Linked DNA regions of Actomonas aquatica. The protein of the gene in region 2 interacts with the protein of the main gene of each other region in a pairwise test. Links are inferred from orthologs where the notes say so. Each region holds a gene or a part of one and is shown on either strand. Other genes may lie near its edges.

Region 1 (6,007 bases), 560 kb from region 2 along the record:
CGATGGTGAAATGGAAGAAGTCGTGCGCAAGTTGGAGGAGGGGGCCGATCCCGATTCGCTCGAAGACATGATGGGCGATGAGTCCGGCGGCGACGGCATGGATCCCTACGGCGATCCCATGGGCATGGGCGGCATGGGAGGCGGGCCGGAAGGAGGCGCCCCCGAGCCCAAGGAAAAGCGGCACCGCTTCCGCAGTCGCCTGCGGCCGCCGCGCCGCGATCCGCAGCTCTACGATTACGAGTGATTTTCTAGTCCCCGCGTTACGCTTCGTCGTCGCGGGGACTTTTTTGATGCCATGTGTCCGGGGCTTGTCGCATGTTGAACACAAACATGTCCGAAGCCACGACTGCCACCGATTCTGATCTGCAACGACGTATCGCCACCGCCAAGACGGTGGTGCTCGGTCAGGTTGACTGCCTGCACGAAAATCTGGGGCAGGTCAGCAGCCAATGGAAGGCGGACGGCAGTCGGGTGACGGCGATCGACCATGCGATTTCGCGCGCGATTCTGGCGGCGGTGGCGGAGGCCCATCCGGAGGACCGTGGGTTCAGCGAGGAGTTGCTCACCGATCGGGTGTTGGAGGCTGACAGTCGTTTCACTTGGGTGCTGGATCCGATCGACGGCACCAACAACTTTGCCACCGGCCTGGCGCAGTGTGCGATCTCGTTGGCCCTGCTGGAACATGGCGAGCCGGTGTATGGGGTAATCTATGACGCCGCCCGGCGCGTGCTGATGCATGGCGGGCCAGGGATCGGCATGTGGGATGGCGCAGAGGCTGTGCGGGTGCGTCCGGGACCGTTGGGATCGAAGTCGGTGATCGGTTTCCACAGCCCGCATGCGCAGGGAGAATTTCCCGGCCACGGCGAAGCGCTGGTCAGCCGTTACAAGATTCGGGCGCTCGGCAGCAGTGCGTTGCACTTGGCTTACGTGGCCGCCGGCCTGTTCGACGGCGTGGTCGATCACAACGTGAAGTTGTGGGATATCGCGGCAGGCATCGCGATGGTGCGCGGTGCGGGAGGAGACGTGACGTTCATCGCGAATTCGCCGCTGCCGTTACGACGTTTCGACCTCGAAATGCCGCGCACGTTTTATGTGGGCGGAAGTGAATCGACGCGGTGTGAATTGGTGGCTGCGCTCTCCTAATGCGGGCGCGATCGCGCGACTCGACGCGGTCGGGCAGGGTAGGGAAAGCGTCAATACAGCGTAATTGTGGTCGGAGAATGGCTCAAACCGGGCAATGACGGCAGTTTAGCATTGCTTGGTGGGCGGTCCCGTGGATTGCCTTGAGCACTCTCTTCTCCTGTTCTCCGGTTGAACGTCACTCTGCCATGGCAAAAAAAGCTCCCAGCCCCGCTTCCCCGCTCACCTTTGACCTGCCGGTTTCGTTGATCAGCAAGATCACGTCCGCCCAGTCCAAGATGGGTCTCGCGTCCACCAGTGAAGTGGTTCGCCTCGCTCTCGCTTCCTACAACTTTGATCGTTACGAGAGCACTCGTGAAGAGCATCGTCAGATTTCGGTCCGCCTGCCGGGCGACATGAAGACGGTGCTGACCCGCACCTCGAAGAAAAAGAAGGTCAGCGTGGGTGAGCTCCTGCGCGCGGCACTCGACGACCTCGCGGTGACCAAACCGGCCAAGCCCACCGTGGCCAAGGGCAAGAAGAAGGCGACCGCCAAGAAGGCCGCTGCCAAGCCCGCTCCGGCGAAAAAGGCTCCCGCTAAAAAAGCGCCGGCCAAGAAAGCCGCGGTGAAAAAGGCTCCGGCCAAAAAAGCTGCTCCGGCCAAGAAAGCCGCCAAGAAGGGCAAGAAGTCCCGCTAAGTCGCGGGTTAGCTTCCGCACAGATTTGCGAGCCCTCACCGCTGGTGGGGGCTTCTTTTTTGCGCGCGACCGATCCGGTCGCTCAGACTGGCGGCGCGCATTCCCGATGAACTTGATTATTTGACGAACGCGACCAAGCGTTCCGTCCCGTTTTGACCATGAGCCAAGCCCCCTCCCCATTATCCACCTGGGCCCTGAATGTCTCGCCGTCGCCGACGCTTGCTGTCGACGCCAAGGCCAAGGCCCTGAAAGCAGCCGGTGAAGACGTCTGTGGGTTCGCCGCCGGTGAGCCCGACTTCGACACCCCTGATCACATCAAGGAGGCCGCGGCGCAGGCGCTGCGGGATGGTAAAACCAAATACGCCCCGACCCCCGGCATCCCGCCGCTGCGCGAGGCGTTGGCCGCGAAATACGCCGACGTCTACGGCCTGGAGACGAAGCCGGCTCAAGTGGTCGTGAGTCCGGGTGGCAAGTTCTCCTGTTACCTTACGATCCTCGCGCTGTGCTCGCCGGGTGACGAGGTGATCGTGCCGGCGCCGTTTTGGGTGAGTTATCCCGAGATGGTGAAGCTGGCGGGGGCGACGCCCAAGGTGGTCGTGGCGACCGATGCGACCGGCTTTAAGCTCACGCCGGACATGGTCGAAGCGGCGATCACGCCGAAGAGCAAACTGATCATTCTCAATTCACCCTCCAATCCGTCTGGTGCAGTTTACACCCGTGAGGAGTTGGAGGCCATCACGGCCGTCGCGGTGAAGCACAACCTCTACATCATGTCGGACGAAATCTATGAGCACCTGCTCTACGATGGCGTCACGCATGTTTCGCCGGCGTCGTTTTCGGCCGAAGCGCGGGAGCGCACCATCATCGTCTCCGGCTTCGCCAAAACCTTTTCGATGACGGGTTGGCGCTTGGGCACGATTGTCGCGCCGACGCCGATCGCCACCGCGATCGCCGATCTGCAGAGCCAAATGACGTCCAATGCCACCACCTTCGCCCAGTGGGGCGCGCTCGCGGCGTATACCGAGTGGGACAAAACGAAGGCGGCGCTCGATGAGATGCTGGTGGCCTTCGACCGTCGACGTAAACTGGTCCACGCCGGACTCAACGCCATCTCCGGTATCGACTGTCAGCTCGCTCAGGGCGCGTTCTACCTTTTCCCGAACGTCTCCAGTTTTGGCGTGCCCGACATGGAGTTCTGCTCGCGTTTGCTGGAGAGCGAAAAGGTTGCCGCCGTGCCGGGCAGTGCGTTTGGCACCGAAGGGTTCCTGCGCATCAGTTACGCGACTTCGGACGAGACCCTGCAAAAGGGCTTGGATCGTCTGGCCCGCTTCTGCGGTTCGCTCTGATCCCGCGACGACCCCGTTTTTTTGAATCGCTCAACGCTCCCGGCGTTGGGCGATTTTTTTTGAGCGGACGCCATCCCGGATGGCCCCGGGACGTGACGGTCCCGGGGCCGGGGGCTCCGTTATGGTGGATTAGGAGACGGGAGCAAAGGAACGGGGCCCCGCCCGGCCGGAGCCGGACGGGGCGGGGTCGTCAACCCACACCCGAGGGGCGTGGAAGCGGGAAAAGATGCGCTCGTTCGGGAAGTCATGCGCAAGGGATCGGCAAAACGGCTCAGCAGATTTGAGCGCGTTTTGAAAAATGTGGTCGGACCCGGTGACGCGCAGGGAAAGGCGTTGCGGGAGTGGGGTGGCGGAACCTTGCTTGCTGGTTCCGTCGCTCGGATTTCCGCCACATGATCGCTACGCTATTTTCCTGGTCTCGTTGTAAGTGGGTGGGCGCGCTGGTCGCGCTGACCGTCAGCCTGGGGGCGCAGGAGCCCACGCCGTATCTGCCGGTGGCGGAGACGCCCTTCGACTTCCGCGCGGGTTGGACCTTGGACGAGGCGTTGCCGGCGCCGGAGACCGTGCTGGGTTATGCCGTGGGGGAGGCCTACGCCGATTACGGCGCGGTGCTGCGGCTGGTGGATCGTTACCGCGGCAGCGAACGCCTGATGATTGAGCCCACGGGCATGACCAACGAACGGCGGCCGATGCAGGTGCTGGTGATCTCTTCGCCGGAAAACCTCGCCCGCCTCGAGGAGATCAAAGCGGCCAACCAACGATTGGTCGACGGGCGGGCTCCGCTCAGCGGACGAGCGCTCGATCGCGCGGTGGCGAAGCAGCCGATCATCGTGTGGCTCGGTTACAACATCCACGGCGACGAGGCGGCGGGCACGGAGGCGGCGATGCAGGTGCTCTACACCTTGCTCGCGTCGCGGAGCGCCGAAGTGGAGGCGCTGCTGCGCGACGTGGTGGTGGTGATGAACCCCTGCCAGAACCCGGATGGTCGGGAACGTTTTGTGGTGTGGGCCAACGCCCACGGCATCGGCCGGCCGGAGCGTTTTGCGTGGGAGAAGGAGAACCCGTGGAACGTGCAGGGTCGCTACAATCACTACTACTTTGACCTCAACCGCGACATGATCGCGCTCTCGCAGGTGGAGAGTCGCAACACCGCCGCGGCCTACCTCGAGTGGATGCCGCAGGTGGCGGCGGACCATCATGGCGAAACCAAAGAGTATTTCTTCCCGCCGGCGATGCTGCCGATCAATCCGCAGTTGCCGCGCGAGCAGACGGAACGCTGGCAGGACGTGTTTGGCCGCGCCAACGCGGCGGCCTTCGACGCGCAGCACTGGCTCTACTACGTGCGTGACGACTTCGACATTTTTTACCCGGGTTACTGGGACAGCTGGCCGTCGCTCCAAGGCGCCACCGGCATGACCTACGAGACCAGCGGCGGGGGCAAACGAGGCCGCAATTATCGGCGCGACGACGGCACGACGATGACGCTGCGCCAAGCCATCGCGAAACACTTTGTGGCGAGCATGACGACGATCCGCACGGCGGCGGCGAACCGCGATGCGCGGTTGCGCGACTTCCACGCGGCGTTTGTTGATGCTGTGGCCGTCGGTCGGCAGGGGGAGATGCAGCAGGTGTTTCTGCCGGGTTTGCCTTTCGAACACCCGCTCAGCGCGTTGTTGCGCGGGCAGGGGATCGAAGTGCAACAGCTCAACGAGCGCGTGCGGCTGACTGGGGCGCGCGACTTTGAAGGTCGCGACGTGAGTGAGATCGAGTTGGCGCCGGGCACCTTGGTGGTGGATCTGGCGCAGCCGCGCGGGCCGTTGGCGCGGGCGCTGTTGCAGACGCATTCGCAGATGGACGCGGCGTTTGTCGAGCGGCAGTTGGCCAAGGTGGAGCGCAATCGCGAGCGCGGGGACAACGCGCCCGAGGACGACTACGAGTTTTACGATCAGACGGCGTGGAGCCTGCCGTTGCTGTTTGGCGTGGAGGCTTACCAAACGGCGACGCCGGTCGACCTGGCGTCGGTCGCGACGACAGCGCGATCGAAGAGCGGGTTGCCGCCGGTGGCAGTGAAGCCGGCGCTGTCGGTGAAGGACGCGACGGCGTGGGTGCTGCCGGTCGACCAAGCGGGCATGAAGGAGCGCGCGCTGAGCTTGTTGCGCGCGGGCTACCGCGTGTCGGCGGCGGTCAAACCGTTGCAGGTCGGCAATCAGAGTTTCCCGGCCGGATCTTTGGTGGTGCGGGCGGAGCGCAATCCGGCGGATGTGGTGGCGCGGCTCGGGCCGTTCAGTCTCGACGGCCAAGCTGCCGGAGTAGTGCCGGTGCACGGCACGTTCACTGAGGACGGCAGCACCGGCGTGGGTTCGGTGGCGATGATGGCGCTCAAAGTGCCCAAGGTGATCGTGGCGGCGGGAGATCCCGTGACGCCGGCCAGCTATGGGGCGATGTATCATCTTTTGGATACGCTGGGCGTGGTGGACTACGTGCCGGTGGCGGCGGATCGGCTGGGGTCGCTCGACCTGAGCGGCTTCAACGTCGTGATTCTGCCGTCGGCGTGGTCGGGTCGCTGGTCGGACGCCTTCGACGAAGACGGTCGGGCGCACCTGCGGTCGTGGATGGAGCAAGGCGGCACGCTCATCTGTCTGGGCGGCGCGGCGGAGTTTGCGGTCGACGCCGACACGGGCTGGACCGACACGCGGCTGGTGGGTGTCGCGGACGGCGAGGACGAAGAGGTCGCGTTTGACGATCAGGTGCTGCCGCTGCCGGGGGCGTTGCTGCGGGCCACGATCGAGCCGGAGCACTTCCTGAGTTTTGGTTATGCGCAGACGGAGCTGCCGTATTTCGCCG
Region 2 (11,819 bases):
TTCCCCGATGAGCGCCTGCAGGCGGTCGACGCCGTGCTGCAGGATGCCGGACTGGGTGTCGAGGTCGCCGGCGGCAGCGGCGGTTTCCTCGGCATTGGCGGCGTTGGCCTGGGTGACCTGGTCCATCTGGGAAATGGTGGTATTGAGTTGGTCGATACCCTGGCTCTGTTCCTGGGCGCTCGAGGCTTGGCCGGACACGAGGTCGGCGAGGGTGCGGACCTGTTCCTGAATTTCGGAGAACTTGGCGGCGACATCGGCGCTCAGGCGCACGCCGTCGCGACTCTTGGTGACGGAGACCTCGATCTTTTCGGCGGTTTCGCGGGCGGCCTGGGCGGAGCGTTGGGCGAGGGAGCGCACCTCGTCGGCGACGACGGCGAATCCGGCTCCGGCTTCGCCGGCGCGAGCGGCTTCGACGGCGGCGTTGAGGGCGAGGATGTTGGTCTGGAAGGCGATCTCGTCGATCGTCTTGAGGATGGCGGTGACGTCTTCGCAGGCCTTCATGATGGCGCCCATCGCGGTATCCATCTCCCGCATACGGGAGGCACCGGTATCGGCGGCGTCGCGGGTCTGGCGGGAAACGGTCTCGGCCTGGCTGGCGGCGTCGGCGTTGTGGCGAGTCATGCCGGCCATCTCTTCGAGGGAAGCGCTGGACTCCTCGAGGGACGCGGCCTGTTCGCTGGAGCCGTCGGCGAGAGACTGGCTGGCGTTGACGAGGGCGGCGGCGCGTTCGCGCACGATGCCAGTGGCGGCGGTGAGATCGTCGCTGGTGGAGCGCACCAGTTTGGCGACGGCGCGCACACTGAAGTAGGCGACAAGCATGCCGATCACGGTGCAGGCGGCGAGTCCGAGTCCGGTAATCATGCCGATGCGTTCGGTCTGGGCGATGGATTGCACGGTGACATCGCTGGCAGCGGTGGAGGCGGCGAGGATGGCGCCGGACAGGTCTTCCTGCTCGCTGGCGAGGACTTTGACGGCTTGGGCGATGTCCTGATCGAGCGTGGCCATGGCGATTTCGAAATCGCCGGCTTCGAGCGCGGAGTGGAATTTGGCCGCGACCGCTTCGTAGTGGGTGAGGGCGGTTTTAAACTCCTGCAGATGGCCGTGGATGATCGGGTCCTGGACGGATTCCGCCATGGCGGCGAGGTCGGCTTCGACGACGGCGATGCTGGCGGCGAAGGCTTCGTGGCGCTGGGCCATTTTGGCCTCGTCGCCGGCGAGGGCGAATTGGAAGAGGGCCGCTTCGCTGCGCAGGGTGGCTTGTTGCATGCTGCCTAGGCGCAGGAGATTGGGCAGGTGGCGTTCGGTGAACTCGGTGGTGCCGAGGGCGCCGAGGTGCGTGTAGTGCCGGACGGTGCCGGATACGCTGAGCACGCCGATCAGCACGACCGCGAACGAGCCCAGCACCAAGGCAATGGTGCGGCGCAGGGTGATGGCTGGCTTGGAGGACTGCATGGCGAAGGCGGGGGCAGGTTAGATTTCGGAAAGCACGGGCAGCTCGCCGGCGGCGGTGTTGTCGACGATGCAGATGGCCCCGGGGGTGGAGGCGGCGAGGGCGAGGGCGGCCTGTTCATCGGCCACGACCTTGGGGGCGGAGCCGCCACCGGTCATGAAGAGGCGGCGCCAGTGGTTTTGGAACTGGCCGGAACTCATGCCGACGGTGGCTTTGAGGAAGCTCTCCTGGGCGGGGCTGTTTTTCGCGACGATGATGACGACGCGGGCGGAACCGATTTTGTTGTTTTTGCCGAGGAGGACGGCTTTGGCGGCGTCGGCATCGAGGGCGTTGCCGGCGAGGTCGGCGTTGCCCACGAGGGCGGGGGCGGCGGAGGCGCTCAGGACGGCGGTGCACAGGCCGAGCAGCAGGAGCAGAGAGGAGCGAAGGGTGCGTTGCATGACGATCACGGGTAGGCGGTGGTGGGTCAGAACGAGTAAGTGGTTTTGACGGCGAGCAGGGTGGTGCGCAGGTCGCGGGCGGGGTTGGGCGTCTTGACGGTGTTGAAGACGTTCATGGCACCCTCGATCCAGTGGCCCTCGATTTTGACGAGGAGTTGGTCGGTGAGATCGAAGCGAGCGCTGGCGACCCATTCGCGGTTGTAGTTGTAGAAGTCTGGCGCGGTGGGGTCGGGTGCGTCGTCGGTTTGGGAGCTGTAGTAGGCCCCCAGTTCGAGGTAGGGCGTGATGCGGCGGGCGGCCGAGACATACCAATTGCTCCACTGGAAAGGGCTGGGGCGGACGAAGAGCGGGGTGGTGAGATGGAAGTCGCTCACGACACGCTGCCACTCGGCGGCGAAGACCCAGTCGTTGTAGTAATATTCCACCGACAGCGCGTGGGTGTCGTAGGCGTCGGAGGTCAGGCCGGCGGGGAGGGCGGGAGCGGGGGCGAAGGCGCCGTCGCCGGCGACATCGGCGAGGCGGTTGAAGGAGTATCCGCCGCGTAGGCCGAGGATGGGCGTATTCCAGAAGAGTTGCAGGCCGTAGACGGAGCCGAGTTTGAGTGCAGCCACGCCGGGAGCGGCGTAGATGCCGGAGTTATTGAAGAAGTCGGCCACGCCTTGGTCGGCGCTCACGGAGCGGTCGCCGTAAAAGACTTTGTAGTCGAGGGAGCCGGCGTCACCGAGGCCGAGGTTGCCGTAGGCCATGGCGCCGTCGAAGGAGCCGAAGAAGTCGCGCAGGATGGGGTTGTAGAGGCTGAGCGGCAGGAAGGCGTAGGGGCGGATGGAATCGACATCGAGGGCTTCGCCGTAGAGTCCGCGGGGAAACTTTAGGCGACCGGCGCGCAGGCCGATCTCGCGGCGGAATTGGTAGTCGGCGACGGCCCAGTCGAGGATCGGCTCGTCCTCGCCGTAGTTGCCGAGACTCTGGGCAAACGCCTGGGCGCCGATGCGAAAGTCGCCGCGCGAGTAGGACGCGTTGAGCGCGATCTCGCGGAAGTCGAAGGTGCCGCCGTCGGCTTCGACGGGATAGTTGTTACCCCAACTTTGGAGGTAACCTTGGCTGATGAAGCCGCCGACTTGAATGTCAGCGAAGGATACGGTGGCGGAGGCGGTGCTCGGCCAAGCGATGCAGGCGAGCGCGGTCGATACGGCCGCAAGGCCAGTGCGGATTCGAGAGGTGTTCATTGGTAGCTGGTGGCAAACCGGTCCTAGGGTCTGCTGAGCTACCTATTCGGGGGAATTACTAGTATACTTTAGGGATATATCCCCGATTACGTGAATGTGCCCATGAGCCAATCAGGAGGCTAATGGGCACCGTAAGCAGGGAGGGGCAACGTGCCCCGGTTTAGCGCCGTTTACCCCAGCGCTGGGTCTGTTTGAGTTCGAAGGGGGCGGTCTCGATTTGCACGCCGACGACGGCGGGGTGGTTGCGCAGGACCTGGAAGATTTCGCCGGAGAGTTTCCAGTCGAGGGCGGTGGAGATGTCGGCGATGGCGACGGAGCGGTCGGGGCCCACGAAACCGAGGCTGGTGGAGGTGGGACCGGACTGGCCGTCGATGATGGGCCGCAGACTGCGCAGGAAGGAGCTGTTGTCGGTATTGGCCGGATCGAGCAGCCAGGTGACGCGCTTGATGTTGGAGGCGACGTAGTTGGGCAGATGATACGCCTCGCGGACGTTGAGGCGGGCACCCTCTTCGTTGACCATGACCGTGCCGCAGATGACAACCGGGGCGTTTTCGCTGAGCACCTCGCCGTATTCCTCGTAGGCGTTGGCAAACATGTTGAGCTGCAGGGTGGCCTGTTTGGTGGCGAGGGAGAAGGCGACCCAGGGGCGGTTGTCCTTTTTGGAGAGTTTTTTCTGCAGGCCACCGGCGATGCCGCAGATGCGGAAGGGCGTGCGGTCCTCCTGTTCCAGCAGCTCGTCGAGGTCGTAGGTGTCGAGCGCGTCGGCGAGACCGATGTAGGTGTTCATCGGGTGGCCGGAGACGTAGAAGCCGAGCAGCTCCTTTTCGAAGGCGAGTTTTTCCGATGACGTGAAGTCGGTGACGTCGTCGGGTTTCAGATTTTTGATTTCGGATTTTCGATTGCCGGCAGGTTTCGGCGGCTCGGGTTCGGCCAGCATGTCGAGGAAGTTGTTTTGGCCGGCGGCGCGGTCGCGGGCCTGCTCGGCGGCGGCGGCGATGGCGGAGTCGATGCGCTCGAAGATGCCCTTGCGCGGCTCGCCGGAGAAATCGAAGGCGCCGGTTTTGACGAGGTGTTCGAGGACGCGTTTGTTGGCGGCCTTGCCGTCGACGCGGGCGATGAAGTCGTCGAAGTTCTCGAAGTGCCCGTTGGCTTCGCGCTCCTCGATGATCTTGAGGGAGGCGGCTTCACCCACGCCCTTGATGCCGGCGAGACCGAAGCGGATTTTGCCGCCGGCGACCGGGGCGAAGTTTTCGCGGGATTCGTTCACGTCGGGGCCCTGCACCTCGATGCCCATGGCGAGGGCTTCATCGATGAAGTGGGACACCTTTTCGGCGTTGCCGAGCTCGGCGGTGAGCACGGCGGCCATGAACTCGACCGGGTAGTTGGCTTTCAAATACGCCGTCTGGTAGGCGACGACGGCGTAGGCGGCGGAGTGGGATTTGTTGAAGCCGTATTGGGCGAACTTGTTGAGGAGGTCGAAGATCTCGTTGGCTTTGGTGGCGGAGATGTCGTGCTTCTCCTTGGCGCCCTTGATGAAGATCTGGCGCTGCTCATCCATGGCCTTCTGGTCTTTCTTACCCATGGCGCGGCGGAGCATGTCGGCGCCACCGAGGGAATAACCGGCGATGACCTTGGCACACTCCATCACCTGTTCCTGGTAGACGATGATGCCGAAGGTTTCGCGGAGGACGGGCTCGAGGAGCTCGTGGGGATACTGGACCGAGGCCGGGTTGTGTTTACCGCGGGCGTAGTCGGGGATGAACTGCATCGGGCCCGGCCGGTAGAGGGCCGAGATGGCGTTGATGTCGTCGATGTTGGAGATGCCCACCTGGCGGGAGGCGTTCTGCATGCCCGGCGATTCGAGCTGGAACACGCCGACGGTTTTGCCGGCGTTGAGCAGCTCGTAGGTTTTGGGGTCCTCGAGGGAGACGTCGTCGATGGAGAAGTCCGGCATCTGCTGGGTGCGGCGGACGTTGGCGACGGCGTCGGAGATGACGGTGAGCGTCTTGAGGCCGAGGAAGTCCATCTTCAGCAGGCCGAGTTTATCCACGGCCTTCATGGAGAACTGCACGGTGACGTCGCCTTCCTGCAGGGTGAGGGGGACGAAGTTCTCCAGCGGCTGGTCGGTGATGATGATGCCGGCGGCGTGTTTGCCGGTGTTGCGCACCATGCCCTCGAGGACGAGACCGGCGGTGACGATCTTCTTGGCCATCGGGTTGCGGTCGATCTCGGTGCGCAGCTCGGAAGACTTCTCGATGGAATCGGTGAGCGAGATGTTGAGCTCGTCGGGAATCATCTTCGCGAGCCGGTCGGCGTCGGCGAAGGCGAGGTCGTGCACGCGGGAGACGTCGCGGATGACCATCTTGGCGCCGAGGGTGCCGTAGGTGATGATGTTGGCGACGCAGTCGCGGCCGTATTTCTCGCGCACGTAGTCGATCACCTCGACGCGGCGGCGCATGCAGAAGTCGATATCGAAGTCGGGCGGGGAGATACGTTCCGGGTTGAGGAAACGTTCGAAGAGCAGACCGAACCGCATCGGGTCGATGTTGGTGATGGTCAGCAGGTAGGCGACGAGGCAGCCGGCACCGGAACCACGGCCGGGACCGACGGGGATCTCGTGTTCGCGGGCCCAGTTGATGAAGTCCCACACGACAAGGAAGTAGTCGACGAAGCCGGTGACGTTGATGATGGCCTGCTCGTAGCCGAGACGGACGACGAGCTCTTCGGCGCTATCGAGGCCGGAGTAGTCGGGCGGCTTGGGTTTTTCGCCTTCGGGGCGGTTGTTGAGCAGGTCGAGTTTGGCGGCGACGTTCTCGTGAGCGGCGATGGAATCGTAATCGACGTCGTAGCGGTCCTTCAGGCCCTCGACGCAGAGCTGGTGAAGGTATTCGGCAGGCGAATACTTGGAGGAAATTTCCGGGGGCAGCGGATACTTGGGGTAACGCTCGGAGCCCTTGGGGAAGGGGATGGCGAGGTCGCACATCTCGGCGACCAGCTGGGTGTTGAGAATGGACTCGGGGAACTCTGGGAAGACCCGTTCCATCTCGGCGCGCGACTTGAGGTAGAACTGGTCGCCGGAGAAACGCATGCGGTTTTCCTCGGCCAGCTTGGAGCCGGTCTGGATGCAGAGCAGGGCGTCGTGCGGCTGGGCGTCGTCGGCGTTGACGTAGTGGACGTCGTTGGTGGCGATGAGTTTCAGGTCGAACTCCTCGCCCAGCTTGATGAGGCCGGGAATGATCTTCTTCTGCTCGGGGATGCCGTGGTCCTGGATTTCGACGAAGTAGTTCTCCTTGCCGAAGATATCGACGAACTTAGCGCAGGCCTCGCGGGCTTCCTCTTCGCGATCGTGCAGGAGGAGCTGGGGGACGAGGGAGGCGAGGCAGCCGGTGAAGCCGATGAGGCCCTCGGAATATTGGGCGAGGGTCTCCATGTCGGTGCGGGGTTTGTAATAAAAACCGCGCAGGTGGGAGTCGGAGACCAGCTTGAGCAGGTTCTGGTAGCCGGTGAGGTTTTTGGCGAGGAGGCCCAGGTGGTAGTAGCTCTTGCCGTCCTCGGCGCGTCCCTTCTTTTCGAGGCGGGAGCCGGTGGTCATGTAGAGCTCGCAGCCGATGAGCGGCTTGATGCCGGCGGCCTTGGCGGCGTTGTAGAACGCGATGGCGCCGAAGAGGTTACCGTGGTCGGTGAGAGCGAGCGCGGTCATGCCGAGCTCGCTGGCGCGGCCCATCAGCCGGTCGATGCGGCAGGCTCCGTCGAGCAGGGAATAATCGGTGTGAACGTGAAGGTGGGCGAAACTCGGATCGGCGGGCACGGGCGTAGGGAAAAGCTGAAATCAGAAAGCTGAAACGCTGAAATGGAAATCAAGCGGCGCCTTTTTGGCGCAGATGGGGCGGCTAAAGATTGCCGTTGACGCAGAGGCCACGCTTTGGCGCTATGAGCCTTTTTCCCTTTCAGAAACACGTCCTACGACATGCCCATCGAAATCAAAATCCGCAAAAGCGAGCCGGTCGACCGCGCCCTGCGTCGCCTGAAGAAGAAGCTCGAACGCGAGAACATCATCAAGGGTGTTCGCGCCAAGCGTTACTTCGAGAAGCCCTGCGCGAAGCGTCGCCGCAAGGAGAAGGTCATGGCCTTCACCCAGATGCTGCGCCGTCGCCACGAGGGTTGATCCCGCTGTCGTCGCCACGCGCGACGAACCGAGCCTTTTTCCCCACCGCGCCGGTCGAACGTTGTTCGCGGGCGCGGTTTTTTTGTGCCTTGATCCGTCTTTTCTGCAAGCGACTCACACTTGGACGACCTGAGTTGCTCCTGTTTCTGATTTCGTCTTTTCTAACCTCCCTGTGAAGCCGACCCTGGCGCTATCAACCTGCTGGAACTCCTACCGCCACACCGATGGCTACGCGATGCTCAAGGAGATTCGCGACCTCGGTTTCGACTATGCGGAGCTGAGCCACGGGACGCGCATCGTGCTGGTGCCAGGGATTCTGCGGGCAGTCGAAGAGGGGCTGATCCAGATCACTTCGACGCACAATTTTTGTCCGCTACCCACCGGCATCAACCATTCGGCGCCCAACCTGTTTGAGCCGTCGAACGCGACGCACAAGGAGCACGACCAGTGGCTCCGGCACACCCTCAAGTCGATCGACTTCACCGCGCAGGTGGGCGCGTCGGTCATGGTGACGCACCTCGGCAGCGTGCACTTCTTTTGGACCAATCCGGTGCGCAAGGTGAAGGCCTACCGGCGCATGCACTCGGAGCTCGATGTGGCCAAGGACCCGGGCTACCGGAAGGTGCTGGAGAAGGCGCTGGCCAAGCAGCGCAAGCGCATGCCGCCCTACTGGGAGCAGGTGCTGGCGAGCCTGGAAGAGATTCGCGAACGCTGCCTCGAAAAGAAGGTCATGATCGCCTGCGAGAATCGGGAGAAGTTCCAAGAGCTGCCGCTCGATGACGACTTTCCGGCCTTTTTTGATGCGATGCCCGAGCAGCGGCACTGCGGCTATTGGCACGACACGGGCCATGCCGAGCTCAAGCAGAACATGGGCGTCATCAGTCACCGTGAGCATTTGGAGAAGAACGCCAGCCGCCTGCTGGGCTTCCACCTGCACGACGTCGCGGATGACGATGACCATCAGCCGGTGGGTTATGGGCAGATCGATTTCGACATGATCAGCTCATTCTGGGAGCCGCACCATCGGCTTACCTTGGAACTGAGTCCGCGCACCACGCCGCGACACGTGTTGATGTCCAAGGAGCGCGTCGACGCCTTGGTTGAAAAACGTTTCGGCTGAGCCGCTCTGGCGCGTTCGCCGAGTTGGTGGTTACAGAAGTAGGGATGTCGGGCGTAACCGCGCCCGAGGCGGGCAAGAGCCCGACCCACATCAGACAGAGTAACCGATTTGTGGGTCGGGCTTTACGCCCGAAATGGCTGTATCTGGATGAGGATTTGTAGCGGCTCGGCTCAGGCCGTGGCGGGCCACCAGCGGTAGAGGAAAAAGTAGACCAGGACGCCGGTCACACTCACGTAATACCAGATGGGGAAGGTCCAGCGGGCCCACTTTTTGTGCCGCTCATAGTTGCCCTTGATGGCGAACCAGAAGGTGCGCGGCACGAGGTAGGCGATGCTCATGGCGAGCAGGATGTGGGAGATGAGCATCGCATAGTAGATGCCCTTGATCGCGCCTTCGCCGCCGAAGGGGGTGTGCACGCCCTGCACGGCGATTTTGTGGGCGACGTAACCGACCAGGAAGATCGCCGACACGCCGCCGGCGGCGAGCATCGCCTTGCGGTGGGCGTCGCGGTAACCGGCCTTGATGAAGCCGAAGCCGAAGGTCATCAGGAGCGTGGCGAGGCCATTGAGCATGGCGTTGAGGGCGGGGATGTCGTGAATCGTCATACCAAGAAGAGGCGATCGATCACCAGTGCACCAAGCTGCAACGGAAGCCAGCCGATGGAGGCGAAAAACAGTTTGCGGGCGGCTTGGTCGCGGCCGTCTTTGCGCAGGAAAGCGACGGCGCGCATCATGAACCAGAGCCCGAGCAGCACCGTCACGCCGAAGTAGATCCAGGTCGCATCGCCCATGAAGCTTGGCAGGGCGCTCACGATCACCACGGCGACGGTGTTGACCAGCGACCAGAGGGCGACGGTTTGGCCGTCGCGGTCGCGCACCGGCAACATCGGAAAATCGACCGCGCTGTAGTCCTCCCGGTAAGTCCAGGCGATGGCCATGAAGTGCGGGATTTGCCAAAAGGCCAGCAGGCCAAACAAGACCCACCCCAGCGGTTCCATGCCACCGTGAGCGGCGGCGTAACCGATGAGGGGCGGAAAGGCGCCGGCGATGGCGCCGATCTCGGTGCTCCACTTGGACCAGCGCTTGGCGGGCGTATACCACGCGAGGTAGGTCACGATGGTCGCGAGGGCAAAAGCGGCGGCGAGCGGACTGGCCAGCGCGAAGAGCAGGAAACAGCCGCCAAAACACAGGCCCCAACCGAGCACAAAGGCAGCGCCATCGGGCACTTTGCCGGAGGGCAGGGGACGGTCGGCAGTTCGGTGCATCTTGGCGTCGGTGTCGCGCTCCATCCATTGATTGAGCGACGCGACACCGCCGGCGCAGGCGGAGGTGCCGACCATGGTGGCAATGAAATGGGTCCACTCCCACGGCGCCTTCACCACAAGGTAACCGACCATGGCGGTGATGACCGACAGCATGCTGAGCCGCGGTTTGGTGAGCTCCACGTAGTCGGCAAAACGACCGGCCGCCGCGACGGGCGGTTCATGGGCGGAGGCCGAAGCGGCGTCGTTCGAACTCATACGCTGACCCTCCCTTCCCGGCGCATGGTCCACAGGGTGGCGCCGTAAGTGGTGGCGAGCAGCAGGGCGCCCACCAGCACGTGACCGGTCGTCACGTAGGGATTGCGGGTGGTCCAAATGACCGAGGCGCCGAGGGCGACTTGAGCGACGAGCAGCGTCGCAATGGTGGTGCCGGCGCCGCCGAGGTGTGCTTTGGCCAGCTTCACGGCGTAAGTGATGAGCGCCACGCTCAGCACGACCGCCATCACGCGATGGGCGAAGTGAATGCCGACCCGGAAATTCCACAGCGGCGGCAACAGGTCGCCGTCGGCGGAGCTCAGCGGGAAGGTGGGGATAGCCATGCCGGCGTAGCTATGACGCATGATCGCCGCGATGGCGAGTTGGAGCAGCAACAGCCCGCAACACCACCGGCCGAGGCGAGACAGGGCGGCCAGTCCGTCGGAGCGGGCCGAGGCTTCGATCCAGGGGCGCGACAGCGCGAGCGCGATGGTGAGCAGGGTGCACACGTAGACCTGCGCGAGGCAGGCGTGCAGCATGGCGAAGAGGCGACCTACGCTGACCGAATCGAGGAAGATGTGGTCGAGCAGCACCCGCAGTCCGCCAACCAGCGCCTGCACGAACACCAGGGCCACGGCGAAGAGCGCGACGTGCCGCACCCAGGCGCGCGCTTCCTTTTTCCAAACAGCCAACCAGATGCCGATGGTGATAAAGGACATCATGCCGGCGCTCAGGCGATGGGAGTGCTCGGCAAACATCATGATGTCGCTCAGCCAGCCGTCGGGATTGAGCGATCCATTGGAGAGCGGCCAATCGAGAAAGATCATGCCGGCGCCGATGCTGGTGGTGAACGCGCCGAGCATCACCAGCACAAACACCCAGATGCCGCCGAGCGTGGCGAACCACGCCAAACCGGGTTGGTAGCTGGAAGAACGGGCGGACGTGCTGAGCAACGGCATGGTGGGCAGAAAGCGGCGGGGCGGAAGGGGAGAGCGGGTCACCCTACGAGCCGCATTCCCTTTGACAAATCTATCTGCCGGGGAATCCGTGAGCACATGACTTCGAAGATTGCCGGGTTCTCGTGCTGCGTCCGCCGTTGGTTGGGCGTGAGCCTCGTGACCACCGCGCTGTTGCTCACCGCATGCAACCGCGCCGAAAAGGCAGCGCAACCCGAACGACTGCCGGTGCCCGGCCGTCCGCTCACCGGGCAAATCGTGAAGGTCGATCTCGAACGCGGCACCCTGCTCGTCGACCACGACCCCATCCCCGACTACATGCCGCAAATGGTGATGGAGTTCCAAGCCGGCGCGGGTGACCTCGCCAATCTTGAGGCCGGCCAACGCATCCGCGCGCGCCTCATCGAAGAAGCCAACGGCGTCTTCCGTCTCGCGCACATCTGGGTGCAGGACGGTTTGTCCGAGTCACAGATCGCCGCCGCCGCCGCCGAGTTGCACGAGGACACGGTCATTCGCGGCAGCAAGGTTTACCGCGCGGTGGGCGAGAACCTGCCCGACTTTTCGCTGTATGATCAGAGTGGTCAGGTCGTCGATATGAACCGCTTCCGGGGCAAGAAGGTGGTGATCAACTTCATCTACACGCGTTGCCCGATCGCGACGATGTGTCCGGCGGCGGTGACCAACATGATGACGGTGCAGGAAGGCGTCGCGGCGGCCGGCAAGAGTGATCAACTCGAGCTCATCTCGGTCACCTTCGATCCGGAATACGATACGCCTGGCGTGCTGCGCGACTACGCGGCGGCGCGCGGCATCGACACCAGCAACTACAGCTTTCTCACCGGTCCGGAGTCGGCCATCAAAGACCTGCTGCGCCAGCTCGGCGTGTTGGCCGAAGTCGAGGGGCCGCTCATTCAACACACGCTCGCGACGCTCTTGGTGAACGAAG

What was found.
Region 1: the proteins of dnaE (region 2) and K1X11_RS06230 interact in binary tests that used the Escherichia coli proteins (3 or more experiments, as listed by UniProt). The link is inferred for Actomonas aquatica from one-to-one orthologs.

What each region holds. Positions count from the first base shown.
Region 1 is NZ_CP139781.1:1,608,052-1,614,058, reverse strand. The notes cover bases 1,268-4,069. They hold K1X11_RS06230 (pyridoxal phosphate-dependent aminotransferase), read left to right. Parts: upstream 1,268-1,975; coding sequence 1,976-3,163; downstream 3,164-4,069. Other genes in these bases: K1X11_RS06225 (M14 family zinc carboxypeptidase), read left to right, coding at 3,556-4,069; K1X11_RS06235 (hypothetical protein), read left to right, coding at 1,329-1,817. In the rest of the region: K1X11_RS06245 (FmdB family transcriptional regulator), read left to right, coding at 1-244; K1X11_RS06240 (inositol monophosphatase family protein), read left to right, coding at 331-1,143; more of K1X11_RS06225, read left to right, coding at 4,070-6,007. UniProt on the Escherichia coli protein: Shows aminotransferase activity with methionine and histidine as substrates, and to a lesser extent also with phenylalanine.
Region 2 is NZ_CP139781.1:2,170,196-2,182,014, reverse strand. The notes cover bases 3,077-7,299. They hold dnaE (DNA polymerase III subunit alpha), read right to left. Parts: upstream 6,925-7,299; coding sequence 3,277-6,924; downstream 3,077-3,276. Other genes in these bases: rpsU (30S ribosomal protein S21), read left to right, coding at 7,084-7,281; K1X11_RS08520 (hypothetical protein), read right to left, coding at 3,077-3,116. Also shown: K1X11_RS08530 (methyl-accepting chemotaxis protein), read right to left, coding at 1-1,452; K1X11_RS08525 (hypothetical protein), read right to left, coding at 1,471-1,890; more of K1X11_RS08520, read right to left, coding at 1,917-3,076; K1X11_RS08505 (sugar phosphate isomerase/epimerase family protein), read left to right, coding at 7,454-8,401; K1X11_RS08500 (DUF420 domain-containing protein), read right to left, coding at 8,572-9,006; cyoE (heme o synthase), read right to left, coding at 9,003-9,920; K1X11_RS08490 (COX15/CtaA family protein), read right to left, coding at 9,917-10,876; K1X11_RS08485 (SCO family protein), read left to right, coding at 10,973-11,819. UniProt on the Escherichia coli protein: DNA polymerase III is a complex, multichain enzyme responsible for most of the replicative synthesis in bacteria. This DNA polymerase also exhibits 3' to 5' exonuclease activity. The alpha chain is the DNA polymerase catalytic subunit.